Regions from separate parts of the Actinomadura sp. 3N508 genome, predicted to be linked through region 2. Evidence: predicted binding sites of a transcription regulator. Region 2 holds the regulator's gene; the other holds the start of a gene.
The links. The regulator HspR, encoded in region 2, represses chaperone genes until heat shock. The targets are predictions, from matches to a motif close to ANTTGAGTCNNNNNGACTCAANT.
Positions count from the first base shown of each region.

Region 1 (15,938 bases), on a different contig from region 2:
AGGCGATGAGGTCCTTGTTCAGGTCGAACGTGCCGACCTTGGCCTTGCTCCCGGTCTCCTTGACCGAGTCGACGGCGGTCGCGGCGAACGGCGCGCCGAGCGTGAGGATCCCGTCGATGCCGTCGTCGGCCTGGAGCTTGGCCGTGATGGACGACTTGACCTCCGGCATGTTCGCGCCCTGGACGAACAGGTTCTCCATCTGGCCGCCGAACGTCTTCTTCGCACCGGCACAGCGGTCTTCCAGGCCGACGTTGCCCTGCTCGTGGATGACGCACAGCGCCTTCTTCGAGCCGATCTTGGCCATTTCGGTCCCGGCGGCCTCGCCCGCGATGGACTCGTCCTGCCCGAAGTGCGCGATGGCGCCGAGCCGCGCCGACTCGCCCTGCCCGGAGTTGATCGAGACCACCGGGATCTTCGCGGCGGTGGCGCGGGCCAGGACGTCCTTCATCGCGTCGGGCTTGGCGAGGGTGACGATGATGCCGTCGACCTTCTGGTCGATGGCGGCCTGGACTAGCTGGGCCTGCTTGCCGCCGTCAGGGTCGGCCGAGTAGAGGAACTCGACGTTGTCCTTGGCGGCGGCGGCCTTGGCGCCCTTCTGGACGATGTCCCAGAAGGTGTCGCCGGGGTTGGAGTGGGTGACCATCGCGATCTTCAGCCGGGGCCCGGCGCCCTCCGGGGCCTTCTCGGACTTCTTGCCGCCCTCACTGCTGCAGGCACTCAGCGCCAGGAGTGCCGCGGCGGCCAGGGCCGCGAGTTTCCTGGACGTGCCCCGCGCGAAAACGCCTCTCATCGGATGCTCTCCGTTTCTCCCCGAATGGTCGGTCAGAGGAGTTGATCACAGATGGTGGCGGCGCGCGCGCCGATCCGCCTCGTATCGGGCGCGGGCCTCCCGGGTGGAGTCCAGCGCCGCCACTTCCGCGACCGGGACGTCCCACCATGCCGCACTGTCCGGGGGGCCTGCCAAGGGGTCGGTCTCAATGTGGATAACCGTCGTCCGGGCGGCCTTCCGCGCCTGGTGGAGCGCCTTTCGCAGGTCATCGAGGGTGGACGCGCGGACGACGTCGGCGCCGAGGCTGGCGGCGTTGGCGGCGAGGTCGACGGGGAGCGGGCCGCCGTCGAGCCCGGTGGCGGTGCGGGCGCGGTAGCGGGTGCCGAACCGCTCCGCGCCGACCGACTCCGACAGGTTCCCGATCGAGGCGAACCCGTGGTTCTGGACGAGCACGACGATCAGCTTGATCCCTTCGGCGGCGGCCGTGGCGAGCTCCTGCGCCATCATCAGGTACGAACCGTCCCCGACCAGGACGAACACCTCGCGGTCCGGCGCGGCGAGCTTCACGCCGAGCCCACCGGCGATCTCGTAGCCCATGCAGGAGTAGCCGTACTCGACGTGGTAGCCCTTCGGGTCGCGGGCCCGCCACAGCTTGTGCAGGTCGCCCGGCATGGAACCGGCCGCGCAGACCACCACGTCCCGTGGCCCTGACTCCGCGTTGACGGCCCCGATCACCTCGGATTGGGTGAGGAGCCTCCCGTGCTGGGCGGCGCAGGCGTCGTCCACCTGGGAGTTCCAGTCGGCCGTCAGGGCTCTGGCTTCGCCGCGGTAGGTCTCGGGCACGGTGTAACCGTCGACGGCCGCGTTGAGCCCTCTGAGCCCTTCCCTGGCGTCGGCCACGACGGACACGCCACCGAGTTTGACCGCGTCGGGCCGGGCGACGTTGATGTTCACGAACCGCACGTCCGGGTGGGCGAACAGGCTGTGGGACGCGGTCGTGAAGTCGCTGTAGCGGGTTCCTATGCCGAGCACCACGTCCGCTGTGTGGGCGAGTGCGTTCGCGGCCGTCGTGCCCGTCGCTCCTATGGCGCCGACACAGCGTTCGTGGTCCCAGGGCAGGGAGCCCTTGCCTGCTTGCGTCTCGGCCACTGGGATGCCGGTGCGCTCTGCGAACGCGCGCAGTTCGTCGGTCGCGTGGGAGTAGATGACGCCGCCGCCCGCCACGATCAGCGGACGCTCGGCCGCTTCCAGGACGGCGGACGCTTCCTCCAACGCGGCCGGTTCCGGCAGCGGACGCGGAACGCGCCACACACGGCGGGCGAACAACTCCTCCGGCCAGTCGTACGCCTCGGCCTGGACGTCCTGGGGCAGGGCAAGCGTGACCGCACCGGTTTCGGCGGGGTCGGTGAGTACTCGCATCGCCGCCAGCAACGCGCTCGGCAGCTGTTCGGGACGGTTGATGCGGTCCCAGTACTTCGACACGGGCTTGAAGCAGTCGTTGACCGACAGGTCGTAGGAGCGCGCGTCCTCAAGCTCCTGCAAGACCGGGTTGGACGGGCGGGTCGCGAAGATGTCCCCGGGCAGGAGGAGGACGGGAAGCCGATTGATGGTGGCCAGCGCCGCACCCGTGACCATGTTGGTGGCGCCCGGCCCGATGGACGTGGTGCAGGCGAAGGTGGCCAGCCGGTCGTTCATCCGGGCGAAACCCGAGGCGGTGTGCACCATCGCCTGTTCGTTGCGCGCCATGTAGTAGGGGAAGTCGTCGGCGTGCTCCAGCAGCGCCTGCCCGATCCCGGCGACGTTGCCATGCCCGAAGATGCCGAAGCAGCCCGCGAAGAAGCGCCGCTCTGCCCCGTCCCGCGAGCTGTACTGCGCCGCCAGGAAGCGGATCAGCGCCTGGCCCACCGTGAGTCTCATGGCCGCCCGTCCTCCAGCCCCCACCCGCCACCAATCAATCGACGAGCTCCGCTCGGCGTTTCCTCCGCCGAGGTGAGCGGCAGGCGCGGGTCGACCGGCTGCCCCGCCCAGGTGCCGCGGATCCAGGCGTGCGCCGGGTCGTCGCAGATCCGCCAGGCGCGCTCGTCGGCCGGGCCCGCCATCACGTTCAGGTAGTACAGGTCATGCCCTGGCGCGGCCATGGACGGCCCGTGCCAGCCATGCGGAATCAGTACCGCGTCACCACTGCGCACCTCTGCCAGCACGTCGATCGGACGCCCCGGCGACCCGTACACGCGCTGATAAGCCATCCCGGACTCGCCCGCCACCTCGAAGTAGTAGATCTCCTCCAGGACGGCCTCGTCCGGCGTCTCCTCGTCGTGCTTGTGCGGTGGGAACGACGACCAGCAGCCACCCGGCGTCAGCACCTCGCACGCGATCAGCTTCTCGGCGTAGGGAAAGCCCTCTGGCGTGCCGAAGTTGTTCACCTGGCGGCTCGCCGCACCCGCGCCCCGCAATTCCACGGGGACGTCTCCGGCTGGGCCGTAGCGCGGTGCCAGGCGCGCCTCACACCGGGCCCCTGCCAGCGCGAACCGTCCTCTGCCCCGCACTCGTACGCGCGCGTCACGCGGCACGTAGGCGAAGTCGGTGACTCGGCTGAAGACGTCGCTACGTCCGGCCAGTTCGATTCGCTCCCCGTCGCACTCGACCGTGCCCGACCCGGACAGCGGCAGCACGATCGTCTCGAATTCGCCGGTCTCGAATTCGTGGGAGCCGTCTTCCGGCAGTTCCAGGATGCGCAGCGCCGAGTACGTCCATCCTGCCGACTCCGGCGTCACGGCCAGCGCGTACGGCCCCTCGCCGGCGGTCCCGGCAGGCAGGTAATACTTCATCGGCCCTCCAGGAGTTCCTCGACCTCGTCCTGCGCGGGCATCGCGTCGGAGCAGGCGATGCGGGACGCGACGAGGGCCCCGGCGGCGCCCGCGAACTCGATGAGCCGCCGCAGGCCCCACCCGGCGAGGAGGCCGTGGCAGATCGCGCCGCCGAACGCGTCCCCGGCGCCGAGCCCGTTGACGACCTCGACCTTGACCGGCGGAACCTCCACCACCTCGGTGGACGTCGCGGCGAGCACGCCGTCCGGGCCCATCTTCACGATGGCGAGTTCCGGGCCGCGTTCCAGGATCGCGCGGGCCGCGGCGCGCGGTTCCCGCTCCCCCACTGCGATTGCGCACTCCTCCAGGTTTCCGATGGCGACGGAGGCTCGTTGCAGAGCGAGCCCTGCCCAGTCCGACGCCTCGCCTGGGTCGTCCCAGAGCATCGGCCGGTAGTCCAGGTCGATGACGGTCTGCCCGGGGTGCTCGGCCAGCGCGGTCAGGGTCGCTTCACGGCTCGGCTCCTGGGACAGGCCGGTGACGGTTCCCCACACGATGGGCGCTGCCCGGATCGCCTCTAAATCCAGCTCGTGTGCGTGGATTTCCAGGTCGGGTGCCTTGGGATAGCGGTAGAAGTACAGCGGGAAATCGTCCGGTGGGAAGATCTCGCAGAACGCGAGCGGGGTGGGCAGCCCGGGGACGGCCGTGACGTACCGGTCGTCCACGCCGTACACCTGGAGCGCCTTGTGGACGAACCGTCCGAACGGGTCCTCGCCAGTACGGGTGATGACGGCGGCGCGTCGCCCGTACCGTGCCGCCGCCACGGCGACGTTCGTGGGGCTGCCGCCGAGGTACTTCCCGAACGACTCGACGTCCTCCAGCGGCACGCCCACCTGGTCCGGGTAGACGTCGACGCTCACCCGTCCCATGGTGATGAGGTCGAACGTCATCGGACCGCTCCTGGGAGGGAGGCGAGAAAGTCGAGGCTCCTGCGGACGTCGTCGTACGGCCCGCCACCGTCTGCGGGCTCCTCGGTCAGGACGGTGTCCTGCTCCATCACGTACCAGCCTTCGTAACCGGCGTCCTCCAGGGTGCGGACGATGCCGGGGACGTCGATGTCGCCGTCCCCGAGCGGCCGGTACAGACCGTCGCGCACCGCATCCGTGTAGGCGACCTCGCCGTCGAGCACTCGCCCCGCGAGACCCACGTCCACGTCTTTCAAATGGACGTGCGCTATGCGCGGCGCAGCGAAACGCGTCAGCCACACCGGATCCGTGCCGCCAACCAGCAGATGCCCTGTGTCGAGGCACAACGGGACGTTGCAGCCCTCCAGCACCCGCTCGACCTCCGCACGGCGCTCCACGACCGTCCCTACGTGCGGATGCAGCGTGACCAGGCGGCCGCGCTCGGCGGCCCTCTGCGTGATGGTGTCCAGGTTGGCGAGCAGCGTCTTCCACGCTTCCGCGTCCAGGTCCGGCCGCCCGTCGTAGCCGTCGAGCCCGGTGGCGGCGGCGAGCACCAGGACGCCGTCCATCGCGTCCAGCACCCCGTCTACGGCCGACATGGGGTCGGACGCCGGATCGTGCAGGACTACCGGAACGAACGCGCCCACAAGCCCCAGCCCATAGGACGCCAGCAGTTCCCCCCTCGCCCGCGCACCGCCCGGCAGGAAGCCGTCCGGCCCCAGTTCGGTGGCGGCGAGTCCCAGGTCGCGCATCTCGGCGAGCACCCGCGCGGGCTCCATCTGGTGCCCCCACCCAGGGACTTCGCACACGCCCCAGGAGATCGGCGCACCCGCGACCCTCATCGCCGCACCTCCCCCGTCCCGACGGCGCGGCCCTCGCGCAGGGACAGCTCGCACGCCTCGGCCAGATAGAACGCCTCTAATGCCTCCTCAGGGGGACATGGGTTGCCGCGCCGTCCGGCCACCACGTCCACGAAGGCGCGCAGTTCGGCGTCGTAGGCGTCGGCGAAGCGCTCCATGAACCCGCTGTAGGCGGCCCTAGGCTCTTCGCCCCGTTCAGGCAGCGCGGTCGTGGGCGTCCGTTCGTCCAGGCCCGCGACGATGCTGTCCTTGGACCCGAACAGCTCCAGCCGCGAGTCGTACCCGGCGGCGTTGTAGCGGGTGGCCGACACGACGCCGAGCGAGCCGTCGTCCAGGACGAGCAGCGCCGATCCGGTGTCCACGTCGCCGCACTCACGGAAGACGTCGTCGCCCCGGTTGGCGCCCGCGGCCATCACGCGGACGACCTCGCGTCCCGTCACGAAGCGGATGAGGTCCAGGTCGTGGATGACGCAGTCGCGGAACAGCCCGCCGGACGTCGGGACGTACCCGGCGGGCGGCGGCGCGGGGTCGAAGCTGCACGAGCGGACGGTGTGCAGCCAGCCGAGCCGCCCGGACGCCAGCGCCTCGCGCGCCGCCGCGTTCCCGGCGTCGAACCGGCGCTGGAACCCGACCTGCACGGGGACCCCGGCGGCGGCGGCCGCGGTCGCTGTTTGGAACGTTCCATCAGTATCCGACGCGAGCGGTTTCTCGCAGAACACGGGAATCCGCGCGGCCACCGCCCGCGTCACCAGGCCGGCGTGCGCGTCCGTGGCGGCCGCGACGACCAGCCCGTCCAGGCCGGCGGAGAACAGGCCCTCGACCGCGTCCAGCGCCATGACGCGCGCGGCCGGGGAGCCGGGGGAAGCCGGGGCAAGGCGAGCGGCGAGCTCGCGGGCGCGGCACGCCTCGGCGTCGGCGATGAGCAGCGCGTCCACCTCGGGCAATGCGCAGATGGCCGCGGCGTGGCGCGCCCCGATGCGCCCCGCGCCGGCCAGACCGATCCTCATAGAACCCCTCCCGGACGGCGGTAGGTGAGACACGAGTGTGCTGGAGCGTTCCAGCATCGTCAACGAACGAGGGTGGGCTTATCGGCAATGGAGGTGTCCGAAAACTCGGCGGTTACTCACCGGCGACGCAGCGCGCCGGGTGTCGCCCGCAGGAACCAAGCGCTAGTTTGTCCGGCATGCGGGTCTTCGTCACCGGCGCCTCCGGGTTCGTCGGGTCCCACACGGTCGGCGCGCTGCTGGCCGCCGGGCACCGGCCGCGCGCGCTGGTCCGCGATCCGGGGCGGACGACGAAGGTCCTGGAGTCGATCGGCGTCGCCGCCGAGGACGTGGAGCTCGTCCCCGGCGACATGCTGGACGCGGACGCGGTCACCGACGCGCTCGACGGCTGCGACGCCGCGATCCACGCCGCCGCCGCGATCGGCGTGACCGGCACAGGGGGCGCGCCCGATCTCGTGGACGTCAACGTCCGCGGCACCCGGAACGTGGTCGGCGGGGCCGTCGCGCGGGGGCTGAACCCGGTCGTGCACGTGTCGACGGTAGCGGTGTTCGTCCCGCCGTCCGGGCAGGTCATCACCGCCGGCGGCGCCCTCGCGAGCCCGCGCACCGGCTACGGCAGGTCCAAGCTGGCCGCCGAGCGGTACGTGCGCGGCCTCCAGGACGACGGCGCGCCGGTCACGATCGTCTATCCCGGCGGCGTGTGCGGCCCCCACCAGCCCACACTCGACGCCCTCATGGAAGGGCTCGCCGCCGCCCTCGGCAAGGTGTGGCCACTTCCGGGCGGCGGCGTTTCGGTCATCGACGTCCGCGACCTCGCCACCGCGTTGGCACGTTCCGTCGAGGCCCGGCAGCCGCCGAGCCGCTGGGTGCTCGGCGGCCACTACCTGACGTGGCCGCAGTACGCGGACCTCTGCGACCGCCTCACGGGCGTGCGGTGCCGCCGCGTCCGCGTCCCGAGCCGCCTGATGCTCGGGCTCGGCTCCGCGCTGGACGCCGCCAAGCGCGTCCGCCCCTTCGACTACCCGCTCACCCGCGACGCCGCCGAGTTCATGGTCACGCTGGTGCCGACCGACGACCGTCCCGTCCTGGACGCGCTGGACCTCACGCTGCGTCCCGTCGAGGAGACGGTCGCCGACGCGCTGCGCTGGCTGGCGGAGAGCGGCCACCTCGACCCCCGCCGCGCCGGGCGCCTCGCGAACCCCGCACCGCCGCCGCACCGCACCGAGGAGCACCCGATGCCGACCCTCGTCCAGCGCGCGTTCGGGCCGCTCTTCCAGCGGATCTCGGGCGCCGAGTGGTTCTCCAAGGTCGGGCCCAAGATCGTCCCGCCCATCGACCGGACGCTGCACAGACTCACCGGCGGGCGCTTCCTGCTCGGCCAGCTCCTCGTCCCGAGCCTGGTCCTGACGACGACCGGCGCCATCAGCGGCCTCCCCCGCCGGACCCCGCTCGCCTGCCTCCCCGGCCCCGCCTCGGAAGGCGGCGGCTGGTACGTCGTCGGCTCCAACTTCGGCCGCGAGAAGCACCCCGCCTGGACGGGCAACCTCCTCAAGAATCCCGAAGCCGAGGTCAGTTTCCAGGGGCGCACCGTTCCCGTCACGGCCCATCTGCTGGACGACGCGGAACGCACCGCTATCTGGCCCCGCCTCATCGCCATCTGGCCCGTGTACGACCGCTACGTGGAACGCACAACACGCCAGCTGAGAATCTTCCGCCTCACCCCACGCTGACCTGAACGGATCCGTTCCTCAAGAACCGCGAAGCGTTTTCGAGAGGCGGCGGCCCAGGAGGAGATACGCGATCACGACGCCGATGACATTGAGGATGACGTCGTCGATGTCGAAGGCCCGCCCGATGACGAAGGCGCCCTGCACCGTCTCGATGGCCAGCGACATGACCCCGGTCAGAAGGGCCAGCCGGATGGGTCCGCGGAGGGTCGTCCAGACGATCGGCAGTAGCACACCCAACGGCATGAGCAGCGCCAGGTTGCCGCCGATCTGGAAGTAGGCGTCTTTGGTCGGACGGTCCAGATAGAACCGGAGAGAGCGGCCCGGATCGGTGTTCCCGCCCGCCTGCCCTCGGTCGCGGACGGGCGTCAATGTCAGTTTGAACGCCAGATAGAAGAAGACGCCGAGGACGCCCAGCGCCACCGCCACGACGACGACGCGAAAGGCCACGACGTACCAGGGGGACTTCTGACCCGGCTCTGCACGCTGCCACATTTCTGCCAACACCCGGCGCGTGCTCCCCGCTGCGTCACCGAACATGCACGGTCGTGGATAACGGCGGACCCGAAACCCGGGTTGCCGCTGACGCCCACGCCGAACGCCCGCGCCGGGCGGAGGCCCGGCGCGGGCGTTGAGCGAGCGCGATCGACGCCGGTCAGGCGGCGATCGCCGTGGTGGCCGGTTCCAGGGCCAGGTCCAGCACCTCGCGGACGTCGCTGACGGTGAAGACCGTCAGGTTCTCCAGGACCTCGTCCGGGACGTCCTCAAGGTCCGGCTCGTTGCGCTTCGGCACGATCGCCGTGGTGATCCCGAGCCGGGACGCGGCCAGCAGCTTCTGCTTCAGGCCGCCGATCGGCAGCACCCGCCCGGTCAGCGACACCTCGCCGGTCATCGCCACGTCCGAGCGGACGGGCCGCCCCGACAGCAGCGACGCCAGCGCGGCCGTCATCGTGATGCCCGCGCTCGGCCCGTCCTTCGGGATCGCACCGGCCGGGACGTGGACGTGCACGCCGCGGTCCTTCAGGTCGCCGACCGGCAGCTCCAGCTCGGCGCCCCGCGACCGCAGGTAGCTGAGCGCGATCCGCGCCGACTCCTTCATGACGTCGCCGAGCTGCCCGGTGAGCGTCACGCCGGTGTCGCCGGTCTCCCGGTCGGCGAGCGACGCCTCGATGTAGAGGACGTCGCCGCCCGCGCCCGTCACCGCCAGGCCCGTCGCGACGCCGGGGACGCCCGTCCGCCGCTCGTTCCTGCTCAGCTCGACCTCCGGCGTGTACCTGGGTCGTCCCAGGTAGTCCTTGAGGTCGCCGGCGCCGATCGAGACCGGCAGCGTCGCCTTCTCCAGCGCCACGTTCGCGGCGACCTTCCGCAGCACCCGCGCGATCGACCGGTCCAGCGACCGGACGCCCGCCTCCCGCGTGTACTCGGCCGCCAGCAGCCGCAGCGCGTCGTCGCCGAAGGCCACCTCGGACGCCTCCAGGCCCGCCTTGTCGAGCTGGCGCGGCAGCAGGTGGTCGCGGGCGATGGTGACCTTCTCGTGCTCGGTGTAGCCGTCCAGCTGGACGAGCTCCATCCGGTCGAGCAGCGGCCCCGGGATCGCCTCCACCACGTTCGCGGTGGCGAGGAACAGCACGTCGCTGAGGTCGAGCTCGACCTCCAGGTAGTGGTCCCGGAAGGTGTGGTTCTGCTCGGGGTCGAGGACCTCCAGCAGCGCCGCGGTCGGGTCGCCGCGGTAGTCGGCGCCGACCTTGTCGACCTCGTCCAGCAGGACGACCGGGTTCATCGAGCCGGCCTCGCGGATGGCGCGGACGATCCGTCCCGGCAGCGCGCCCACGTACGTCCGGCGGTGGCCGCGGATCTCGGCCTCGTCCCGCACACCGCCCAGCGCGACCCGGACGAACTTGCGCCCCATGGCCCGCGCGACCGACTCGCCAAGCGACGTCTTACCGACGCCAGGAGGCCCGGTAAGCGCGAGCACAGCGCCGCTCCTGCGTCCACCCACAACGCCCAGGCCGCGCTCCTCGCGCCGCTTGCGCACGGCCAGGTACTCGACAATGCGCTCCTTGACGTCGTCGAGCCCGGCGTGGTCGGCGTCCAGGATCTCCCTGGCGCCGGCGATGTCGTAGGCGTCCTCGGTGCGGTCGTTCCAGGGGATGTCGAGGACGGTGTCCAGCCACGTCCGGATCCAGCCGCCCTCCGGCGAGGCGTCGGACGACCGCTCCAGCTTGTCGACCTCCTTCAGCGCCGCCTCGCGCACCTTCTCGGGCAGGTTCGCGGCCTCGATCCGGGCCCGGTAGTCGTCCTCCTCGTCGGCGGGGTCGCCGTTCAGCTCGGCCAGCTCCTTGCGGATCGCCTCCTGCTGCTGCCGCAGCAGGAACTCCCGCTGCGTCTTCTCCATGCCCTCCTGGACGTCCTTGCGGATCGTCTCCGCCACGTCCAGCTCGGCGAGGTGGTCGCGCGCCCAGCCGATCACCAGCGTGAGCCGCTCCACCACGTCCGGGGTCTCCAGGACCTCGATCTTCTGCTCGTCCGACAGGTACGGCGCGTACCCGGCGTTGTCGGCCAGGGTGGACGGGTCGTCGATCTGCTGGACGATGTCCACGACCTGCCAGGCGCCGCGCTTCTGCAGGATCGCGCTGACCAGGCTCTTGTACTCCTTGGCCAGCTCCTGCGCGCGGCCGGACGCGGGCGGCGTCTCGATCAGGGTGCCCTCGACCCACAGCGCCGCGCCCGGCCCGGTCGTCCCGGTACCGATCCGCACCCGCTGCACGCCGCGGACGACCGCGCCCGGCTCACCGCCGGGCAGCCGCCCCTCCTGCTCGATCACGCCGAGCGTGCCGACGCCCGCGTACTGCCCGTTCAGCCGGGGCACCAGCAGCACCCGCGGCTTGGCCGCCGACCGGATGCCCGGCCCCTTGGACTGCGCCACGGCCCGCGCGGCCTCGATGGCGGCGCGCACCTCGCCGCTCTCGGAAAGGTCCAGCGGCACGACCATGCCGGGCAGAACGGCCCCGTCGTCCAGGGGCAGCACCGGCAGCGTCAGGGTCTCGCTCATGCTCAGCTCCAAGTCCGTCTAGAGACCCAACCGTAAGTTGAGTCACCCACACTCAAGAAAACGGAGCAGCAATTTGTTTCCGCAGCAACGTTCGCTCTAAGCGATCAAGCCGCCCCGGCAACCTCGCGGACGCCCTCAAGGCAACTCACCGAGCCCGCAAAGTAATCCGAACATGACCACCTCCCCGCGCTCCCGCGAACCGCCCCTGAACGATCAGCGTCATACACCGCATGGCCGAGCCCAGACCGGACACCGGTGGCCAGCACTCGGCCGGGCCCCGCCGGACGTCGGGCCAGCGCAGGAAGCTTGGGCGCCCCTTCGCGAAGTTGTGGGCGGCGAGCACCCTGTCCGGACTGGGTGACGGCACCACCCAGATCGCCGCGGCCCTGCTGGCCGCTTCCCTCACCCGCGACCCGGTCCAGATCGCCGGGCTCATGATCGCCCATCAGCTTCCATTGATGCTGTTCGCACTCCCCGGCGGAGCACTGGTCGACCGGCTGGACCACCGCCGCGTCATGGTCGCCGCCTGCCTGGCCCGCGCCGCCGCGCTGGGCCTCCTGGCCGCGGCGACCGCCGCCGGGCACGCCTCACTGCCGCTGCTCTACGCGACCTTCTTCACGGTCGGCTGCGTCGGCCTGCTGTTCGAGAACGCATCCGTAGCGCTGCTGCCATCCCTCGTCGACACCGCCCAACTGGAACGCGCGAACGGCAGGCTCCAGGCGGCGGCCGTGCTCAGCCAGCAACTCCTCGCCAGACCGCTCGGCGGAGTGCTGTTCGCCATGGCGGCATGGGCACCTTTCACGGTCGACGCCCTCGCCCTGCTGACCGCCGCGATCCTGATCAGCGCGCTGCCCACCAGAGCCGCACAGCGGTCGCTCAGCGCTTCGACCGGACCTTCGCACACGTCCATCCACGGCGCGATCTGCGAAGGACTTGGCTGGCTGGCACGCCACAGGCTGCTGCGCACCATGTCGGTCACCGTCGGGTTGTCCAACCTGGGACTGGGCGCGGTGTTCTCCATCGCCGTCCTCATCGCCCGCGAACGGCTCGGCGTCGGCCCGGCCGGCTACGGGTTCCTCCTCACCGCCGGAGCCGTGGGGGGAGTCATCGGAGGCCTGACCGCCGGTCGGATCACCGGCCTGCTCGGCACCGGCACGACACTGCGCGCCGGTCTGATCGTCGAGATGGTGGTCCACCTCGGGCTGGCCCTGACCCACAGCGCGATCATCGCGGGTGGGCTGTTCGCGGTGCTCAGCCTTCATCTGGTCGTCTTCTCCACCATCGGGGCCTCGCTGCGCCAGCAGATCGTCCCCGCTCATCTGCTTGGACGTGTGCACAGCGCCTACCGGCTGGTCACCAACTGCGGCATGTTCCTCGGCGCCATCCTGGGCGGCGTCCTCGCACACCGCTTCGGCCTGACCGCACCCTTCTGGCTGGGCCTGGCCTGCACCGCCACGCTCACCGCAGCCGCCTGGCGGACGCTGAGCGACCACGCCATCCGAACCGCCCGCCGGGCTCCCGGCTGAAAACGCGTTGCGGGACGGTGATGTGGCGTGCGAGCGTCGCGCTGGACGTTCCGGATCGGGAGGCTCATCGTGCGCATGGTTCTCGGCAAGGTCACGACGGGCGCCTCGGCCTCGGAGCGCGGCACCGGCTGACCGGCGGCGCGCTCCTCGACGCCGAGGCGAGCCCGAGCGAGGTAAAACGCCTCACCGTCCTCCAGCCCCCGCCCACCACCATTCAATCGACGAGCTCCGCTCGGCGTGCGTTCTTGCTTGCGCGGCTTTCGCCCGCGGCTCGACCTTCTGGAGCGTTCGTGTCCTCTTCCGTCGCGTCCGCGGACGCACGGCCCGGCGGCGGGCTCAGCCGCCGGATGATCTTTCTCTTGGCTCTGACCTGCGGCGTCGCCGTGGGGAACCTCTACTTCCCGCAGGCGGTCAGCCCGCTCGTCGCGTCCGGTCTCGGCGTCTCGCCCGACTCGGCCGCGCTGGTGGTGACCGCCGCGCAGTTCGGGTACGCGGCGGGGAACTTCCTGCTGGTGCCGCTCGGCGACCGGCTCCCGCACCGGCCGCTGATCGCGGTGCTGCTCGGCGTCACCGGGATCGGGCTGCTCGGCGCGGCGGGCGCGGGCGGGCTGCCCGGCCTGTTCGGCGCGAGCGCGCTGGTCGGGGTGACGACCGTGGTCGCGCAGGTCATCGCGCCGATGGCGGCCGGGCTGGTCGCGGACGACCGGCGCGGCGCGGTCATGGGGACGCTGATGTCCGGGTCGGTCGGCGGCATCCTGCTGGCCCGCACGTTCGGCGGGATGATCGGCGAGTGGCTCGGCTGGCGGGCGCCCTACCTGGTCGCCGCGGCCGTCGCGCTGTGCCTGGCGACGGCGCTGACGTTCGTGCTGCCCGCGACCGTGCCGACCTCGCGGCAGCCGTACCCCGCCTTGCTGGCCGAGCCACTGCGGCTGCTGCGCCGCGAGCCCGGCCTGCGGCGGACCTGCGTCTACCAAGCGACGATCTTCGGCGGCTTCCAGGCCGTGTGGACGGGCGTCGCGCTGTACCTGACGGGCCCGGAGTACGGCCTGGGCGCGCAGGCCGTGGGGCTGCTGGCCCTGGTCAGCGCGGCCACCATGGTCTCCGCGCCGCACGCGGGACGGCAGGTCGACCGGCGCGGCTCCGATCCGGTCAGCCTGGCCGTCATGATCGGGACGCTCGCGTCCGCCGGCGTCCTCGCGTTCGGCGGGCTCGGCGGCATGGCCGGTCTCGTCGCGCTGGCCGCCGGGACGCTCCTGCTGGACGTGGCTTTGCAGGCCGGCACGATCGCCAACCAGGCCCGGATCTTCGCGCTGCGCCCGGACGCCCGCAGCCGGATCAACACCGCCTACATGACGTGCTCGTTCCTGGGCGGGAGCACCGGGTCCTGGCTGGGCGCCGCCGCGTACGGCCGGTTCGGCTGGACGGGCGTCTGCGCGCTCCTGGCCGTCCTGGCGGCGGTGGGGCTGACCCGGTATCTCCTGCATCGTCCCGGTGGGGCGGCGGAGACATCTGAGGCGACCGGCGACATCACGGGCAATGCGGAGGCAAAGTCCCGTTCTTGATCACGATTCTTTGCGACGGCTCCGGTTTACGTGCGCATGACGCGAGGGTACCTACCGCAACGAGTTAGTGACTAAGCGTGAATGAAAGATCATCGGGGCGGCAAAGCCCCAGGTGGAGATGCGGGAGGGGGCCCGGATGCGGCGTACCGAGAAGGTGACCGGGCCGGCGCTCCCCCCGCGCGGCCCGGTCCGTACGGCCGAGGGCGTCCACGGCTCGTCCCCCCGCGGCAGGCGCCGTCCCCCAACGGGCGCCGCGACGGGGACGCCCGGCGGCACACCTCGGGTTCTCGGCCGTACCGGGCCAGCCGGACCGCCCGCGCCCCGCTCCCCTGTCATCCCGGGCCACTCCCGGACCCCGGTGCCGCATGCCCCCGCGGCGCCGGCGTCCCCCATGGCCGGGCCAGCGGCACCCTCCAGCCGTGCCGCCGGCCCGGCCCCAGACTTCCGGGCGCCGCGACGGCGCCCTCCCCCGTCCACCGAGCGGAACCCCCGCCCGGCCGGCAGTGGAAGGGAGGTGGGAATCGGTCCTTAGCACCAGCCGGCGTCATGCCGGTGAATCCAAGGCGGCCGGAACTCCGTCCGACCCCCGTCCCGGCCGCCTGCGCAGCACATCAAGGGATCGCTGCGGAGCCGGGCCCGTGGAGGCGCGAAAGCCCCCACGGGCCCGGTCACAGTTTCTTGCGCCAGACCTGCCCGTGGACGACGTCCCCGAAGCGCGCCACCGGGGCCTCTTCCTCCTCCAGGACGAACCCGGCGCGCTCGTAGACACGGTGCGCCGGACGCTGGAGCGCCGTCGTCCACAGCATCATCTCCGTGTATCCGGCCTCGGCGGCGAAGCGGACGCACTCGCCGACCAGCGCGGCCCCGACGCCCAGGCCGCGGGCCTCGGGCTCGACGTGCAGCAGCCGCAGCTGCGCGACGTCGTCGTCGCGGCGGACGCAGAAGACGCCGCCCACCCGGACGCCGCCGGACTCGGCGATCCACGCGTTCTCCCGCTCCGGGTCGTGACCGTCCACGTAGTCGGCGACGACCTTGGCGACGAGCGCCTCGTAGGTGCGGTCCCAGCCGCATTCCACGTCGTAGAGGGCGCCGTTGCGCTCCACGATCCAGCCGAGGTCGCCGGGGCGCAGCGGCCGCAGGACGACGTCGCCGGCCGGGCGGCGGGGCCGGTCGCCGAGGACGCCGTGGATCGTGCGCATCGCGGCGAGCAGGCGCCCCCGGTCGGCGGCGGGCAGCCCGTCCAGCAGGCCGCGGATCTCGGTCACGGAGCGCTCGTCCAGCATCGCGAAGACCTCGCGGCCGCGCGGGGTGAGCCGGACGACCTGGCGGCGGGCGTCGCCGGGCGAGCGCTCCCGCGCGACCAGCCCGTCGGCCTCGAACCGGGTCAGCAGCCGGCTGAGGTAGCCGGCGTCCAGGCCGAGGTCGCGGCGCAGGGCGAGGACCTCGGTGTCCTCGCGCTGTGCCAGTTCGAAGATCACCCGTGCCTCGGTCAGGGAGTACGGGGTCTGGACGTGCCCTTCGCCGAGCACTCCGATGACGCCGGTGTAGAACCGGTTGAACGCCCGGACCGTGCCGATGTCCCCGTCGGTCACCTCCATGCCTGACCCTCCTAACGTTTGACTCAGTCAAACATTACGCGACGGGCAGGCCGTTTTTCCAGTCCGGA
Region 1 is NZ_JBIRAX010000004.1:252,062-267,999, forward strand. Features, by position in the region: gene ACH34S_RS16605 (sugar ABC transporter substrate-binding protein) at 1-790, opposite strand, end outside; gene iolD (3D-(3,5/4)-trihydroxycyclohexane-1,2-dione acylhydrolase (decyclizing)) at 836-2,686, opposite strand; gene iolB (5-deoxy-glucuronate isomerase) at 2,683-3,597, opposite strand; gene iolC (5-dehydro-2-deoxygluconokinase) at 3,594-4,526, opposite strand; gene ACH34S_RS16625 (sugar phosphate isomerase/epimerase family protein) at 4,523-5,383, opposite strand; gene ACH34S_RS16630 (Gfo/Idh/MocA family oxidoreductase) at 5,380-6,408, opposite strand; gene ACH34S_RS16635 (nitroreductase family deazaflavin-dependent oxidoreductase) at 6,585-8,135, shown strand; gene ACH34S_RS16640 (VanZ family protein) at 8,154-8,672, opposite strand; gene lon (endopeptidase La) at 8,788-11,184, opposite strand; gene ACH34S_RS16650 (MFS transporter) at 11,415-12,710, shown strand; gene ACH34S_RS16655 (MFS transporter) at 13,001-14,272, shown strand; gene ACH34S_RS16660 (GNAT family N-acetyltransferase) at 14,941-15,870, opposite strand.
Region 1: lon (endopeptidase La) is a predicted target of HspR. The motif match lies at 11,220-11,242, and genes of this name have one in related genera.

Region 2 (15,938 bases):
CGTTGTCGAACCACGGTCCTTCCGTCATCCGCCACCGGAGCGGCGGGACGGGCACCTTCGACAGCTTGGCCAACGCGCGGAACGGTCCGCCGGACGCCCGCGAGCACGCGATGCGGTTGGCCCAGCGGAACTTGCCGATCAGCGGGTTCCGCAGCGGCGAGCAGACGATCTGCGAGATCTTCGACTGCGTGCCGGGCTCGGTGACCCGCGCCAGGTAGGAGTAGTGGATGTCGCCGGACAGGAACGAGATGCTCGCCGGGGCGGGCCCGCGCTCGCCGCGCCCGACGGCGACGACGTCGGCGGCCACGTCGCGGAACGAGCGCTCGAACGCCGCCCAGTGCTCCAGGTCGGCGGCCTGCCGGATCTTCTCGCCGAGCCTGCCCCCGGCCTTGCCCCAGGCGCCGCCCGCCATGGCCTCGTTCCACGACTCGGCGTGGTGGATCGCCATGGGCAGCAGGTAGGGCAGGGAGCTCGCGATGAGCAGATGATCCATGCCGCCCTGGCACTGCTCGTCCAGCCAGCGGAACTCGTCGTCGTCGAGCATGCCGCGGCGGTCGGCGGTGAGGAGGCGGGAGCAGCGGCTGTCCACGACGATCAGGCGGGTGGCGCCCCAGTCGTGGGCGTAGCTCCAGCGCGTGCTGGCGGGTTCCTTGTCGGCCTTCTCTGCGAACTCGTCCAGGACGGTGCCCGCGTCGCCGGTGTCGTCGGAGGCCGTCCGCACCGCCTTGTACACGGGGTCGGACGCGCGGTCCTCAGGCGAGATGTTCCCGAGGTGCTGGTAGATCCAGTACGACCCGATGCCGCCGGTGATGCGGTTCTTCCACCAGGGCTGCGACCACATCTCCTGGCGCCACGCGTAGGAGGTGTTCCAGTCGTCGCGGATGTCGTGGTCGTCGAAGATGGTGAACGTCGGGACGGTGGACAGCAGCCACCGCACCTCCGGGTCGTCGTGCCAGGCCAGCTTGTACAGGTGGGTGTAGTCCTCGAAGTCGGCGGCCTCGTCGGCGGGCGGGTCGCCGGGCGCGCGGCGCCCGCTGATGAACTCGCGCATGGCGTCGCTGAGCTCGTCGGCGTAGACCTGGTCGCCGACCATGAGCAGGATGTCCGGCCAGGTCACCGCGTCGCCGCCGCTGCTGAGCCGGCGGGCGAGGGCGGCGAGCGCGTCGTGGCCGAACTGCTCGACCGTGCCCGGTGACCGGCGGCAGGAACCGAACGAGATGCGCAGCTCGCCGTCCGGGTCGAGCGTCCTGATCTGGGACGGCGGGAGCTGCGCGCCCTCCGCGCCCTCCTCCGGCCAGACGGTCTCCCCGTCGGCGACGACCTCGTAGGGGATCCGCGCGCCCGGCGCGAGCCCCTCGATCTCGACGAGCGCGTAGTGGTGGCCGTGCGCGGTGAACGTGCGGGCGCCCGCGTCCACGCCGTGGTCGCGGTTGACGACCCGGACCTCGCATGGACGGTCGGTCTCCACCCAGATCGTCGCGGTGTGGTGACTCACGTGCCGGAGGTGGGGGCCGATTACCAAAGCGGTCATATCACGTCTCTCTAGCGGACCGAGGGGCGTCGCGTCCACTGAAGCGGCGACCCCGCACTCTCCGTTCAGCGGCCCGTTCAGCTGCGCAGCACCTTGGCTTCGGTTTCTGGATCCAGGCCGACGACCGGGCGGTCCGGGCGTTGTGGGGCTCGTCCGCCTATCGACTGGAGCCATTCCCACGTGTCGGTCACGGTTTCCTGGACGGGACGGCAACGCAGGCCTGTGGAGAGGGCCTTGTCGACGTTGCCCTGGTGCAGGGTGTCGTAATCCTCGCCGGGCGGGATCCAGATCGGGAGGTCCATCCAGGGTTCGATGCCCGCTTTGAGGATCGTCTCTGGGGGCGTCCAGACGAGTTCGGCGTTGGAGCCCGTGGTCTCCCTGCACGCTTCTAGGAGTTCGCGCATTGTGGTGTGGCCTGGTGGGCTTACCAGGTCGAAGGGGCCGCCTAGTTCTTGTTCTATGGCGTCCAGGGTCCAAGCGGCCAGGTCTCGGACGTCGATGTACTGCAAACCGGCGTCGCGCGGGCCTGGCGCCAGTACCTTGCCGCCCTGCGCGATCCGGTTCAGCCACCAGGGCAGGCGTCCGATGTTCTCGTACGGGCCGAGGATGAGCCCTGCGCGTACCAGTAGTGCTCGGTCGCCGAACACGTCCACGGCCGCCAGTTCTGCTCCGCGCTTGGCGGTGGCGTAGTCGACGTCGTCGCCGTCGTCTGGGGACGCCTCCACGACAGGGGCGTTCTCGCCGAGCGCGTCGGGTTCGGGGTACACGTAGACAGAGCGGCTGGAGATGTAGACGTAGCGTCCGACGCGCTCGCCCAGGAGGCGTGCCGTGTCGCGCACGACGGACGGGGCCGCGGACCAGGTGTCGACGACCGCGTCCCACTCCTCGTCTGTGGCGAGTGCCTTGAGACCGTCCTTGGTCGTGCGGTCGCCGTGCAACGACGCGACTCCCTGGGGCGGGTCATGGCGTCCCCTGTGGAAGACGGTCACGTCCCAGCCGCGCGCAAGAGCGCCTTCGGTGATGGCGCGTCCTACGAACTCCGTCCCGCCGAGCATCAGAATCCTCATAGGACGACTCTGCCCGCCGTACGTTCTGTACGGAACACCGCACCGCTCACAGCAGAACCGAACGTCCGGGAAGGCCGCTAGCGTCGGGGTGTGACTGAGTCATTCGACATTGTCGGAGACCTCCCTGACGCGCTCGCCGACCGCCGGGCCGCCTGGACGTACATCCGGGGCTTCGCCGCGACCTGGCATACGCCGCTGACCCCGGACGACGGCACACCCGAAGCGGAGCTGGCGGCGGCCGAGGAGAACCTCGGGTTCCGGCTGCCCGCCGCCGTCCGCGAGGCGTACGCGCTCTTCGGACGCCGCCGCGCCATGCACAGCAACCATGACCAGCTGCTGAGCCCCGCCGAGTTCTACGTCGACGACCGCAAGGAGGCCCTGGTCTTCCGCCACGAGAACCAGGGCGCCGCGTCGTGGGGAATCCTCCTCAGTGACCTCGACCAACCGGACCCGCCCGTCCGCATCCGCCCGGACCTGGCGGACAAGGACGCGGAACGCTGGGAAGGCTGGCTGGACTCCTTCTCCGTGTCCTGCATCGAGATCATCCTGTCCGAGTCGCTCCAGGCCCAGGACTCGCTCTGCGACCACGGCGACAACGAGGACGACGACGAGCTGCGGCGGCGCTTCACCCGCCTCCCCTTCCCCGCCTATCCCGCAGGCGAGGAGGGGCAGAACTTCTACGCGGGTCCGGGCCTGCTCATCTGCGACGGCGGGGGCGACTGGCTGTCCGTCCGGGCCCAGGACGAGGAGACCCTCGACAGGTTCCGCGACGACTTCCCCGCCGACTGGCTGAACGGCTAGGCGGGGCCGGCGCGCCGCCTTCCCGGAAATTCTTTCCGCCGCTGTCGAAATCGGGCGGGCCCGATGGTCGACAGGGGGAGACGTGATTCCGGGAGGGACGATGGCCGACGACGGCTTGGATCCGCGCAGGTGGGCGGCGCTGGCGCTGCTCTGCGCGGCGAACTTCATGGTGATCCTCGACGCGCACATCGTGCTGCTCGCGCTGCCGTCGATCGAGCGGGATCTCGGGTTGTCCGCCGGCGGCGCGCAGTGGGTGCTGAGCGCCTACCTGCTCGGCTTCGGGGGCCTCATGCTGCTCGGCGGCCGCGCGGCCGACCTGATGGGCGGGCGCCGGACGTTCCTCGCCGGGACGACCCTGTTCCTGGTGTCGTCCCTGCTGTGCGGGTTCGCCTGGACGGGCGGCGTCCTGATCGGCGCGCGGGTCGCGCAGGGGATCTCGGCCGCGCTGATGGCGCCGAGCGCGCTGGCGCTGGTCACCGTGATGTTCGCGGCGGGCCCCGAACGCAACAGGGCGCTGGCGATCTGGTCGAGCGTCGGCGGGTTCGGGGCCACGGCGGCGCTGCTGGTCGGCGGGACGCTGACCGGCGCGCTCGGCTGGCCCTGGGTGTTCTACCTCAACGTGCCGGTCGCGGCGCTGCTGCTCGGCCTCGGGCCCGTCCTGCTGAGCGAGGGCCGGGCGGCCGGGGCGGCGGCGCGGGCGTACGACCCGGCGGGCGCGCTGACGGTCACGCTTGCGGTGTCGGCGGCGGTGTACGGGGTCGTCCGGGCGCCGGAGAGCGGGTGGACGAGCGCAACCACGCTGGGCGCGTTGGGAGTCGCCGTTGTGGCGGGTGCGCTCTTCGTGCGGATCGAGTCGAGGTCGGCGGCGCCGCTCGTCCCGCTCCAGATCTTCCGGTCGCGGCGGCTGACCGGCGGGAACCTGGTGATGCTGCTGACCGGGGCGGGCGCGTTCGGGACGTCGTTCGCCGTGTCGCAGTACGCGCAAGGGATCCTCGACTATTCGCCGCTGAAGTTCGGGCTGGCCACGGCCTTGCTGCCCGTGATGGCCGTCGTGGGGTCGTATGCGGCGCAGGCGGCGATCGGGCGGGTGGACGTCCGTCCGGTGGCCATGACCGGCATGGCGTTCATGGCGGCGGGCTGCCTCGCACTGGGCCAGGTCTCGGAAGGCAGCGGCTACGTGTCGGGCCTGCTGCCGGGGCTGATCCTGTTCGGGCTGGGCCTCGGGTCGGCGGCGGTGTCGGCGGCCGTGGCGGCGCTGTCCGGGGCGGACGAGCGGGACTCCGGGCTCGCGTCCGGGCTCAACACGGCGGCGTTCCAGCTCGGCGGCGCGCTCGGCGTGGCCGTCGCGTCCACCGTCCTGGTCTCGCGGACGGGCGCCGTGCCGGGGTTCCGCGCCGCGTTCGACACCTCCGCCGGGATCGCGCTGGCCGGCGTCGTGATCGCCGGCCTGCTGCTCGCACGGCCGCCGCTCCGGCGACGAGTTCCGGAGCCGGCGGAAGTCACCATGTCGAAGAAGTCGTAGGAGGAGAGCACGTGCGGTACATGATGCTGATCTGCGGCGTAGAGAACGACGAGATGCCCGCGGACGAGTTCGCCAGGCTGCAGGCCGACACCGAGGAATGGATCAGGGAGATGGACGGGCGCCGTGTGCGCCTGGTCGGCAACCGGCTCCACCCCACCGACACCGCCACGACCGTCCGGACGCGCGGCGGCGAGACGCTCCTATCGGACGGCCCGTTCGCCGAGACCAAGGAGCAGATCCTCGGGTTCGACCTGATCGACTGCGCCGACCTGGAGGAGGCGCTGGAGATCGCGTCCAGGCACCCGTGCGCCGGGACCGGGGCCATCGAGGTCCGGCCGCTCTGGGAGGAGTGACGGGACGCGTCGAAGGAGCGGTCGCGGCGGCCTTCCACGAGGAGTGGGGACGGGTCGTCGCGACCCTCATCCGCATGACCGGCGACTGGGACCTCGCGGAGGAGGCGGCCCAGGAGGCGTTCGCGCGCGCCCTGGAACGGTGGCCGGACGACGGCGTCCCGCACCGTCCGGGCGCCTGGCTGACGACCACCGCCCGCAACCACGCGCTGACCCGCATGCGGCGCGGCCGCACCGAGAACGCCAAGCTCAGGGAGTTGAGCACGATGACCGGCCCGCACGAACCGCCGGTACCGCCCGACCCGAGCGGTGTCGCCGACGACCGGCTCCGGCTGGTCTTCACGTGCTGCCATCCGGCGCTGCCGATCGAGGCGCGGGTGGCGCTCACGCTGCGCACGCTGCTCGGACTCACCACCGGCGAGATCGCGCGGGCGTTCCTGGTCGCCGAGCCCGCGATGGCGCAGCGGCTCGTCCGGGCGAAACGCAAGATCCGCGACGCGCGCATCCCGTACCGCGTGCCGCCCGCCCATCTGCTCCCCGAACGCACGACGTCCGTCCTCGGAGTCGTCTACCTGCTGTTCAACGAGGGCTACGCGGCGACGGAGGGCCCCGACCCGATGCGGGTCGACCTGTGCGCGGAGGCGATCCGGCTCGGCCGCGTCCTGCACGTGCTGATGCCCGACGAGCCGGAGGCCACCGGCCTGCTCGCCCTCCTGCTCCTCCAGCACTCCCGCCGGGACGCCCGCCAGGACGCGGCGGGCGACCTCGTCCCGCTCGAAGACCAGGACCGCGACCGCTGGGACCACACCGCGATCACCGAAGGCACCGCCCTCCTGGACGACGCCCTGCGCCGCGGCGAACCCGGCCCCTACCAGGTGCAGGCCGCCATCGCCGCCTGCCACGCGACCGCCCGCACGGCCGCGGACACCGACTGGCCGCAGATCGCCGCCCTGTACGGGCGGCTGATCGAGCTGACCCCGAGCCCGGTCGTCCGGCTGAACCGGGCCGTCGCCGTCGCCATGGCCGACGGCCCGGAGGCGGGCCTGGCGCTCGTCCACGACCTGGCCGATGACCTGGACGGCTACCACCTGCTCCCCGCCACCCGAGCCGACCTGCTCCGCCGCCTGGACCGCCGCGAGGAGGCCGCCGCCGCCTACCGCGAAGCCCTGACCCTGGCCCGAACCACCCCGGACCGCCGCTACCTCACCCACCGCCTCAACACCCTCCCCCGCTGACGCGCGGGCGGGACGCTACTTGTTGAGGGTCAGGCCGCGGGTGGGGTGGACGGTCAGGCGGTCGGCGGGTTCGTCCAGGTCGACCGTCACCTCGTCGCCGTCGAGGACCTCGCCGGAGAGGAGCTCGCGGGCGAGCTGGTCGCCGATCGACGTCTGGACGAGGCGCCGCAGCGGGCGCGCCCCGTACAGCGGGTCGTAGCCGGTCAGGGCCAGCCATTCGCGGGCCGCCGGGGTGACGTTCAGCGTGAGCTGGCGGTCGGCGAGGCGGTCGGCGAGCTTGTCGACCTGGAGGTCGACGATGCGGGTCAGCTCCTTCGTGGAGAGCGCGTCGAAGAGGATGACGTCGTCGAGACGGTTGAGGAACTCCGGCTTGAAGGAGTTGCGGACGGCGTTCCAGACCGCTTCCTTCTTCGCGCCGTTCTCCAGCGTCGGGTCGACCAGGAACTGCGAGCCGATGTTGGACGTGAGGATCAGGATCGCGTTGCGGAAGTCGACCGTGCGGCCCTGGCCGTCGGTGAGGCGCCCGTCGTCCAGGACCTGGAGGAGGACGTCGAACACCTCGGGGTGCGCCTTCTCCACCTCGTCCAGCAGGACGGCCGAGTACGGGCGGCGCCGGACGGCCTCGGTGAGCTGCCCGCCCTCCTCGTAGCCGACGTAGCCGGGCGGCGCGCCGACGAGCCGGGCGACGCTGTGCTTCTCGGAGTACTCGCTCATGTCGATGCGGGTCATCGCGCGCTCGTCGTCGAAGAGGAATTCGGCGAGTGCCTTCGCCAGTTCTGTTTTTCCAACGCCGGTCGGGCCGAGGAACAGGAACGAGCCGGTCGGGCGGTCGGGGTCGGAGATGCCGGCGCGGGCGCGGCGGACGGCGTCCGACACGGTGCGGACGGCGGTCTCCTGGCCGATGAGGCGCTTGCCGAGCTCGTCCTCCATGCGCAGGAGCTTGGCGGTCTCGCCTTCGAGGAGGCGCCCGGCGGGGATGCCCGTCCAGGACGCGACCACGTCGGCGACGTCGTCCGGGCCGACCTCCTCCTTGACCATCGCGTCGCGGTTGTCGGCGGCCTCGTCGGCCTCTTCTAGCTGCTTCTCCAGCGCCGGGATCTCGCCGTAGGTGAGGCGGGCGGATGTTTCGAGATCGCCGTCGCGCTGGGCGCGTTCGGCCTCGCCGCGCAGCTGGTCGATCCGCTCCTTGATCTCGCCGACGCGGTTCAGGCCCGCCTTCTCCTTGTCCCAGCGGGCCATGAGGCCGGTGAGGTGCTCCTGCTTGTCGGCCAGGTCGGCGCGGAGCCTTTCGAGGCGCTGCCTGGACGCCTCGTCCGTCTCCTTGGAGAGGTTCATCTCCTCCATCTTGAGGCGGTCGACGGTGCGCTGGAGTTCGTCGATCTCCACCGGGCGCGAGTCGATCTCCATGCGGAGGCGTGAGGCCGCCTCGTCCACCAGGTCGATCGCCTTGTCGGGGAGGTAGCGGGAGGTGATGTAGCGGTCGGAGAGCGTGGCGGCCGAGACGAGCGCCGAGTCGTTGATCTGGACCTTGTGGTGCGCCTCGTAGCGGCCCTTGAGGCCGCGCAGGATCGCGATCGTGTCCTCGACGGTGGGCTCGCCGACCATGACCTGCTGGAAGCGGCGCTCCAGGGCGGCGTCCTTCTCGATGCGCTCGCGGTACTCGTCGAGGGTCGTCGCGCCGATCATGCGCAGTTCGCCGCGAGCCAGCATCGGCTTGAGCATGTTGCCCGCGTCCATCGCGCCCTCGGCCGCGCCCGCGCCGACCACGGTGTGCAGCTCGTCGATGAACGTGACGACCTGCCCCTCGCTCTGCCTGATCTCGTTGAGGACGGCCTTCAGCCGCTCCTCGAACTCGCCGCGGTATTTCGCGCCCGCGACCATCGCGCTGAGATCGAGGGAGATGAGCTTCTTGCCGCGCAGCGACTCGGGCACGTCGCCCGCGATGATCCGCTGCGCGAGGCCCTCCACGACGGCGGTCTTGCCGACGCCGGGCTCGCCGATCAGCACCGGGTTGTTCTTCGTCCGGCGGGACAGCACCTGGACGACGCGGCGGATCTCCGGGTCGCGGCCGATGACGGGGTCGAGGCGGCCGTCGCGCGCGGCGGCGGTCAGGTCGACGCCGTACTTCTCCAGCGACTGGTACGTGCCCTCCGGGTTCTCGCTGGTCACGCGGGCGTGGCCGCGGACCTTCTCGAACGCGTCCAGCAGGGCTTGGGGCGTGGCGCCGAATTCTTTGAGCAGGCCCGCGGCGGGGCCGCCGTCCGTGGCGAGGCCGACGAGGAGGTGTTCCGTCGAGACGTAGTCGTCCTCGAGCTGCTTCGCCCGGTTCGCCGCCGTGTTGATCGAGCGCTGGAGCTGGCCCGAGAGGCGCGGGGTCGAGACCGTCGAGCCCTGCGCCTTCGGCATCGCGGCGAGCTGCTCCTCGACCCGGCTCCTGATCGTCTTCCAGTCGGCGCCGACGGCCTCCAGCAGCGGCACCGCGGTGCCGTCGGTCAGCACGATCAGCGCGGCCAGCAGGTGCTGCGGCTCCACCTCGGGATGTCCCTCGGCCGCGGCCCGCCGGACCGCGACCGACACCGCCTCCTGGCTCTTCTGCGTGAGCTTGTAGTCCACCCCGGTCCCCCTATTCCCGGTTGCGCTCGTGCCAGACGACGACGCTGGTGTGCCTGATCGGCACCAGGTCGGCGCCGGGAGTGCCCTCCGGTTCACCGTGCCGGCGCTGCTGCGCCAGCCGCGCCGCGACGGCACGGGTCGATTCGAGTTCGTTGGCGAGCTCGTCCAGCGCGGCGTGCGCCTTCGCGAGCTCCTCGCGGAGCCGCACGTTGTCGCGCTGCAGCTCCAGGATGTGCTTGATGCCGGACAGGTTGATGCCCTCCTCCTGGGAGAGCCGCTGGATCTCGCGGAGCATCACGATGTCGCGCATCGAGTAGCGGCGCCCGCGGCCCGCCGTACGGCCGGGGGACACCAGGCCCATCCGGTCGTAGGTGCGCAGCGTCTGCGGATGCAGCCCGGACAGCTGGGCCGCCACCGAGATCACATAGACCGGCGTGTCGTCGCCAAAGGGGTTCATGGCTTCACTCCTGCCTGGCCTGCTGGACGAGGTCCGCACGCAGATCGTCGCCCGAGCCCGACTCGCGCAGCCGGACGAGGGCCTCCCGTGCCTGGTCGTCGAGCTTCTGCGGCACCTGGACGTCGACGGTGACGAGCAGGTCGCCCTTCGTGCCGTCCCGCCGGGTCGCGCCGCGGCCCTTCACGCGGAACTTGCGGCCGTTCGGGGTGCCCTCCGGCAGCTTCAGCGTGACCGGCTGCCCCTGGAACGTCGGCACCCGGATCTCCGCGCCGAGCGCCGCCTCCGGGAACGTCACCGGGACGGTCAGCGTCAGGTTGTCGCCGCTGCGGCCGAACACCGGGTGCGGCCGAACCTTGATGTTGACGTAGAGGTCGCCGTGCGGGCCGCCGTTCTCGCCCGGGGCGCCCTTGCCCTTGAGCCGGATCTTCTGGCCGTCGGCGACGCCCGCCGGGATGCGGGCCTGGATCGTGCGGGTGCCGGTCGCGCGGCCGCTGCCGTGGCAGATGGGGCACGGGTCGTCGACGACGAGGCCCCGGCCGTGGCACTCCTTGCACGGCTCCTGGAACCCGAAGCTGCCGAGGTTGCGGGTCTCGTGCCCGGTGCCCTCGCAGTTCGGGCACACCCGCGGGACGGTGCCCGCCTTCGCGCCCGTGCCGCGGCAGCCGTTGCACGCCGCCTCGCTGGTCAGCTTGATCGGGACGGTGACGCCGTTCATCGCGCGCCCGAACGAGAGCGTGACCTCGGTCTCGACGTCCGCGCCGCGGCGGGCGCGCCGCGTGCCCGTGCCGGTGGTGCGGGTGCCGCCGCTCCGGCCGAACAGGCCGCCGAACAGGTCGCCGATGCGCTCGCCCGCGCCGCCGGTCTGCGTCCCGGTGCCGCCGCCGCTGCCCTGCCCGAACAGGTCACCGAGGTCGAACGGGAACCCGCCGCCCTGCTGGCCGCGGAAACCGCCCGGCATCGACCGGACCGCGTCGTACTCCTTGCGGCGCTTGTCGTCGGACAGGACGTCGTAGGCCTCGGAGACCTCCTTGAAGCGGTCCTCGGCGTCGGTGTCGCCCTTGTTGGCGTCCGGGTGGTACTTGCGGGCCAGCTTCCGGTACGACTTCTTGATCTCCTCCTGAGAGGCCGTCTTCGCGACACCGAGGACCTTGTAGTAGTCCTTCTCCAGGTAGTCCTTGGTGCTCACGGCGCCCCGCTCTCTGCTATCGCCACTTGCCACATGTCTTCACGCGACCCCGCGGGGCCCGCCCCGGACGGGACGGGCCCGCGGTTCCCGCTGGGGAGACGATCCCCCGGAACCCCGGCGAAGGCCAGGGGCTCATTCGTCGTTGTCACCCGAGTCGGCCTTGTCCGCCTCGGCCGTGTTCTCGGCCTCGGTGCTCTCGGCGTCCTCGGCCTCGGACGGCTTCCCGTCCTCGGCGTTCGGGTCGGGCTCGGCCACCGCCACGCGCGCGGGCCGCAGGATCCGCTCGCCGATGCGGTACCCGGGCTGGAGGACGTCCACGACGCTCTCCTCGGTCACCTCCGACGAGTACGAATGCATGAGCGCCTCGTGGACGACCGGGTCGAAGGGCTCGCCCTTCTCGCCGTAGCGTTCCAGGCCGAGCTTGCCCGTGATCGCCTCCAGGCTCTCCGCGACGGACTTGAACCCGCCGGTGAGCTCGTCGTGGTCACGGGCGCGGCCGATGTCGTCCAGCACCGGGAACAGCTCGGACAGCACCTGCCCGAGCGCCTGCTCCCGGACCGCGACCCGGTCGCGCTCGACGCGCTTGCGGTAGTTGTCGTACTCGGCCTTCAGCCGCTGGAGGTCTGCGAGACGCTCCGCCAGCTGGGTCTTGAGCGAGGAGAGCTCCTCGCCGGTGACCGTGGCGCCCCCGTTGGCCGGGGCCTCCGGGGCCGGCGACGACTCCGCCGCCTGCTCCCGGAGCTTCCCCGTTTCGGGATCGATGCGCCGCTTGTCGCGGATCACCGGGCCCTCCTTCTCCTCGCCCTCATCGGGAGAGGTCGTCACGAAGCATCACCCTTCGGCTTGTCCTCGTCCACGATCTCGGCGTCGACGACCTCGTCGTCCTGCGGCTCACCGCCCTGGGCGTCGGCCGTCGGGCCGTGGTCGTCGGCGCCGGCCTGCGCGCCCTCGGGGTTCTGCGCGTACATGGCCGCGCCCATCTTCTGGCTGACCTGGGCGAGCTTCTCGGCGCTGCTCTTGATCGCCTCGACGTCGGTGCCCTCCAGCGCCTTCTTCACCTCGGCGACCGCCTCGGTGACCTCGCCCTTCAGCTCCGCGGGGACCTTCTCGTCGTTCTCCCGCAGGAACTTCTCGGTCGAGTAGGCAAGGGTGTCGGCCTGGTTGCGGACCTCGGCCTCCTCCTTGCGCCTGCGGTCCTCCTCGGCGTACTCCTCGGCCTCGCGGACCATCTTCTCGATGTCGTCCTTGGGCAGCGCGCTGCCACCGGTGATGACCATCGACTGCTCGCGCCCGGTGCCCTGGTCCTTCGCGCTGACGTTCACGATGCCGTTGGCGTCGATGTCGAAGGTGACCTCGATCTGCGGGACGCCGCGCGGCGCCGGCGGCAGGCCGGTGAGCTGGAAGGTGCCGAGCTTCTTGTTCCGCGCCGCGATCTCGCGCTCGCCCTGGTAGACCTGGATCTCCACGGACGGCTGGTTGTCGTCGGCGGTGGTGAACGTCTCGGACCGCTTGGTCGGGATCGTCGTGTTCCGCTCGATGATCTTGGTGAAGATGCCGCCCTTGGTCTCGATGCCGAGGCTCAGCGGGGTCACGTCCAGCAGCAGGACGTCCTTGACCTCGCCCTTCAGCACACCGGCCTGGAGGCTGGCGCCGATCGCGACGACCTCGTCCGGGTTGACGCCCTTGTTCGGCTCCTTGCCGCCGGTCAGCTCCTTGACCAGCTCCGACACCGCGGGCATGCGGGTCGAGCCGCCGACCAGGACGACCTGGTGGATGCCGTCGACCGAGATGTTCGCGTCCTTCAGCACCTGCTGGAACGGCGCCCTCGTCCGCTCGAGCAGGTCGGAGGTCATCCGCTGGAACTCGGAGCGGCTGAGCTTCTCGTCCAGGTGCAGCGGGCCCTCGCTGGACGCGGTGATGTAGGGCAGGTTGATCTGCGTCTCGGTGGAGCTGGACAGCTCGATCTTCGCCTTCTCCGCGGCCTCGCGCAGCCGCTGGAGCGCCATCTTGTCCTTGGCCAGGTCGACGCCGTTGGCGTTCTTGAACCGCTCCACCAGCCAGTCGACGACCTTCTGGTCCCAGTCGTCGCCGCCCAGGTGGTTGTCACCGCTGGTGGCCTTCACCTCGACGACGCCGTCGCCGACCTCCAGCAGGGACACGTCGAACGTGCCGCCGCCGAGGTCGAAGACCAGGATCGTCGCCTCGTTCTCCTTCTCCAGGTGGTAGGCCAGCGCGGCCGAGGTCGGCTCGTTGATGATCCGCAGGACGTTCAGCCCCGCGATCTGCCCGGCCTCCTTCGTGGCCTGCCGCTGGTGGTCGGAGAAGTACGCGGGCACGGTGATGACCGCGTCGGTGACCGTCTCGCCGAGGTAGGACTCCGCGTCCCGCTTCAGCTTCTGCAGCACGAACGCGCTGATCTGCTGCGGGGTGAAGTCCTTGTCGTCGATCTTGGTCTTCCAGTCGGTGCCCATCTCGCGCTTGACCGAGCGGATCGTCCGGTCCACGTTGGTCACGGCCTGGCGCTTGGCGACCTCGCCGACCAGGACTTCGCCGTTCTTCGCGAAGGCGACGACGGACGGCGTGGTCCGCGACCCCTCCGCGTTCGCGATGACGGTGGGCTCCCCGCCCTCCAGGATCGCGACGACCGAGTTGGTCGTCCCGAGGTCGATGCCGACCGCACGTGCCATGTTCTCGTCCTCCGTCGTATCCGGTGATATCGCGCCCCGGTCGCCCCAGGGTGCGGCCGGTCTGCTTGCTGTCGGCCAGCGTGCCTGGACGGCCCAGCCTTGTCAAATCACTTGAGTCGCCCAGACTCAACTTTGCTGACGACCTCTCCAACACTACGTCTGAGTGCCCTATTCCGGTTCCCGATCCACCTTCATTGGCCCAGAGATCGGCGCCAGGGAGGAGGCCGCCGTCCGCTCCATCCCCCGCCGGAGGGACGCCCTCTCCTCCGCGCCGGTCATCGACCGCTCGTGACCTGCGAACTCGGCCTGGAATGGATCATTGGAGCGTGCTAACCTCCGCGCCTAGTTCAGATTTGAACAAAGTCAGGAGCGCGCAATGAACCCCGCGACCCGAGTCCCCTATCTCTCCGACGTCGGCCTGCTCATCGGACGTGTCGCCCTGGGCGTCGTGTTCGTCGCGCACGGCTGGCAGAAGATCAACGACCTGGGCCACGGCGCCGTGGTCAAGATGTTCGAGGGCATGGACGTCCCGGTGGCGTCACTGTCCGCCTACTACTCGACCTGGGTCGAGTTCATCGCCGGCCTCGCGCTCATCGTGGGCGCCGCCGTACCGATCGCGGGCCTGCTCCTCGCGATCGACATGGCCGGGGCCTTCTGGTTCGTCCACAAGGGCAACGGCGTCTTCGTCGCCGAGAACGGCTACGAGCTCGTCCTCGCCCTGGGCGGCGCCGCGATCCTGCTCGCCTTCGCGGGCGCGGGCCGCTTCTCCGTCGACGGCCTCATCTTCAGCCGCACCGAGTCCAGGGAATCCCAGACCGCGGCGTGACCGTCCACCCCACGACCCGGGGGCGGAGCGGGGGCGGGCGGAACATCCGCCCGCCCCCGCACCGGAAGACGAAATGCGGCCGACCGCATCCACATCTGGCAAACCCTGAACCCCGGCATCTTCCTGATCTTCCTGGTGGAGGGGTGTATGCGTGATCCGGTGGATTTGGGCGGGCCTGTGTTGATCGTCACAGTGTCCGTGCGGCGGGAGTTGACGTCGCGCATCAAGAGCGGCGAGCGGTGACTCCGCTCCCCTTCATTTGAGGGCCCTCGACGTGTGTGCGGGGGCCTTTCGCTTGGTCTTCTGCACCGGCCGAGCCCGTGGCTCCGAACGGCTGCGCGTTAGACGCTCGAACCGCCGTCCAGGTTCTCACGTTGGCCCGATAAGGACGAAACCGTCCCTGATCAGGTGCGTTGCATGACAAACACCGATATGATCACGCCTCGTTGTCAACACCCTGACTTCTGCCCGCGGCTACGGGAGTGTCGCGGATGAGGTGCGAATGCTGCGCCGAACAGGGCGGCCATCACACATCGCGCCTTCGGCCGCAAGACGAACAAGCAAGCCCTCCAAGAGGAGTAGACACATGAACCTGACCCGATTTGCGGCCGCCGGTGCCGCGGCCACGGCCCTGGTACTGGGTACGGCGGGCGCCGTCCAGGCGGCGGAGCAGCCCCAGATCAACGTCAGCCCCCGCGTGTTCACCCCGGGCCAGGCCATCACGATCACGATCACCGAGTGCACGAAGAAGCCGACCATCAACGCCGCGGAGGCCATTCGCGTCTTCACCGCCGTCCCGGCGTTCACCGGGACGCCGGGCGAGACGTGGAAGGCCACCCAGGCCACCCGGTCCAGCCTCGTCCCCGGGAAGACCTACACCGTCAACCTGACCTGCACGGTCGGCGAGCAGACCGTCAAGGGCTCCATCACCGTCAACCCGGGCAAGAAGCCCTCGCCGAAGCCGACCGCCACCAACCCCACGTCGCAGCCGACCACGCCGGTGCCGGTCCCCAGCGGGCCGATCAACACCGGTGACGGCAGCACCCAGGGCGGCTCCGGCACGACGCTGCTGGCCGGCGGCGCCGCCGTCGCGCTGGCCGGAGCCGGCATGGGCGCGCTCGCGCTGCGTCGCCGGGCCGGGCGGGAGAATTCCTGAGTGGCGGACCGCACTACCGTCTCCGCCGGTCGCCGCGCCATGGGCGCGGCGGCCGGCGCGCTGCTCATAGGACTCCTGCTGGGCTCCTGCGGCGGCGAGGACTCACCGCCGACCACGGCGAGCGGCAGCAGCGGGAGTACCGCACCGGCCACGCCCGCAGCCACCCCGGCAGGGGACGCGAAGCCGATGCCCAAGTCGCCACCGAAGACGATCAGCATCGCCAAGCTCGGTGTCTCCGCCCCGGTGTCCCAGCTGGGGCTGCGTCCGGACGGACGCATCGAGGAGCCGCCGCTCAGCCGTCCCAACCTGACCGGCTGGTACAAGCTCGGCCCCACCCCGGGAGAGAACGGCCCGTCGGTGATCCTCGGCCACGTGGACGCCAACAAGAAGCAGGCCGTCTTCTACCGGCTCAAGGAGCTGACGGAGGGCGACCAGATCCAGGTCACCCGTCAGGACGGGACCACCGCGACGTTCGCGGTGACCTCCAAGCAGGACGTGGACAAGAAC
Region 2 is NZ_JBIRAX010000010.1:318,975-334,912, forward strand. Features, by position in the region: gene ACH34S_RS31855 (alkaline phosphatase D family protein) at 1-1,495, opposite strand, end outside; gene ACH34S_RS31860 (SDR family oxidoreductase) at 1,609-2,598, opposite strand; gene ACH34S_RS31865 (hypothetical protein) at 2,689-3,399, shown strand; gene ACH34S_RS31870 (MFS transporter) at 3,500-4,921, shown strand; gene ACH34S_RS31875 (YciI family protein) at 4,942-5,274, shown strand; gene ACH34S_RS31880 (RNA polymerase sigma factor) at 5,271-6,506, shown strand; gene clpB (ATP-dependent chaperone ClpB) at 6,522-9,119, opposite strand; gene ACH34S_RS31890 (heat shock protein transcriptional repressor HspR) at 9,130-9,576, opposite strand; gene dnaJ (molecular chaperone DnaJ) at 9,581-10,762, opposite strand; gene grpE (nucleotide exchange factor GrpE) at 10,895-11,587, opposite strand; gene dnaK (molecular chaperone DnaK) at 11,584-13,449, opposite strand; gene ACH34S_RS31910 (DoxX family protein) at 13,826-14,275, shown strand; gene ACH34S_RS31915 (hypothetical protein) at 14,862-15,431, shown strand; gene ACH34S_RS31920 (class F sortase) at 15,432-15,938, shown strand, end outside.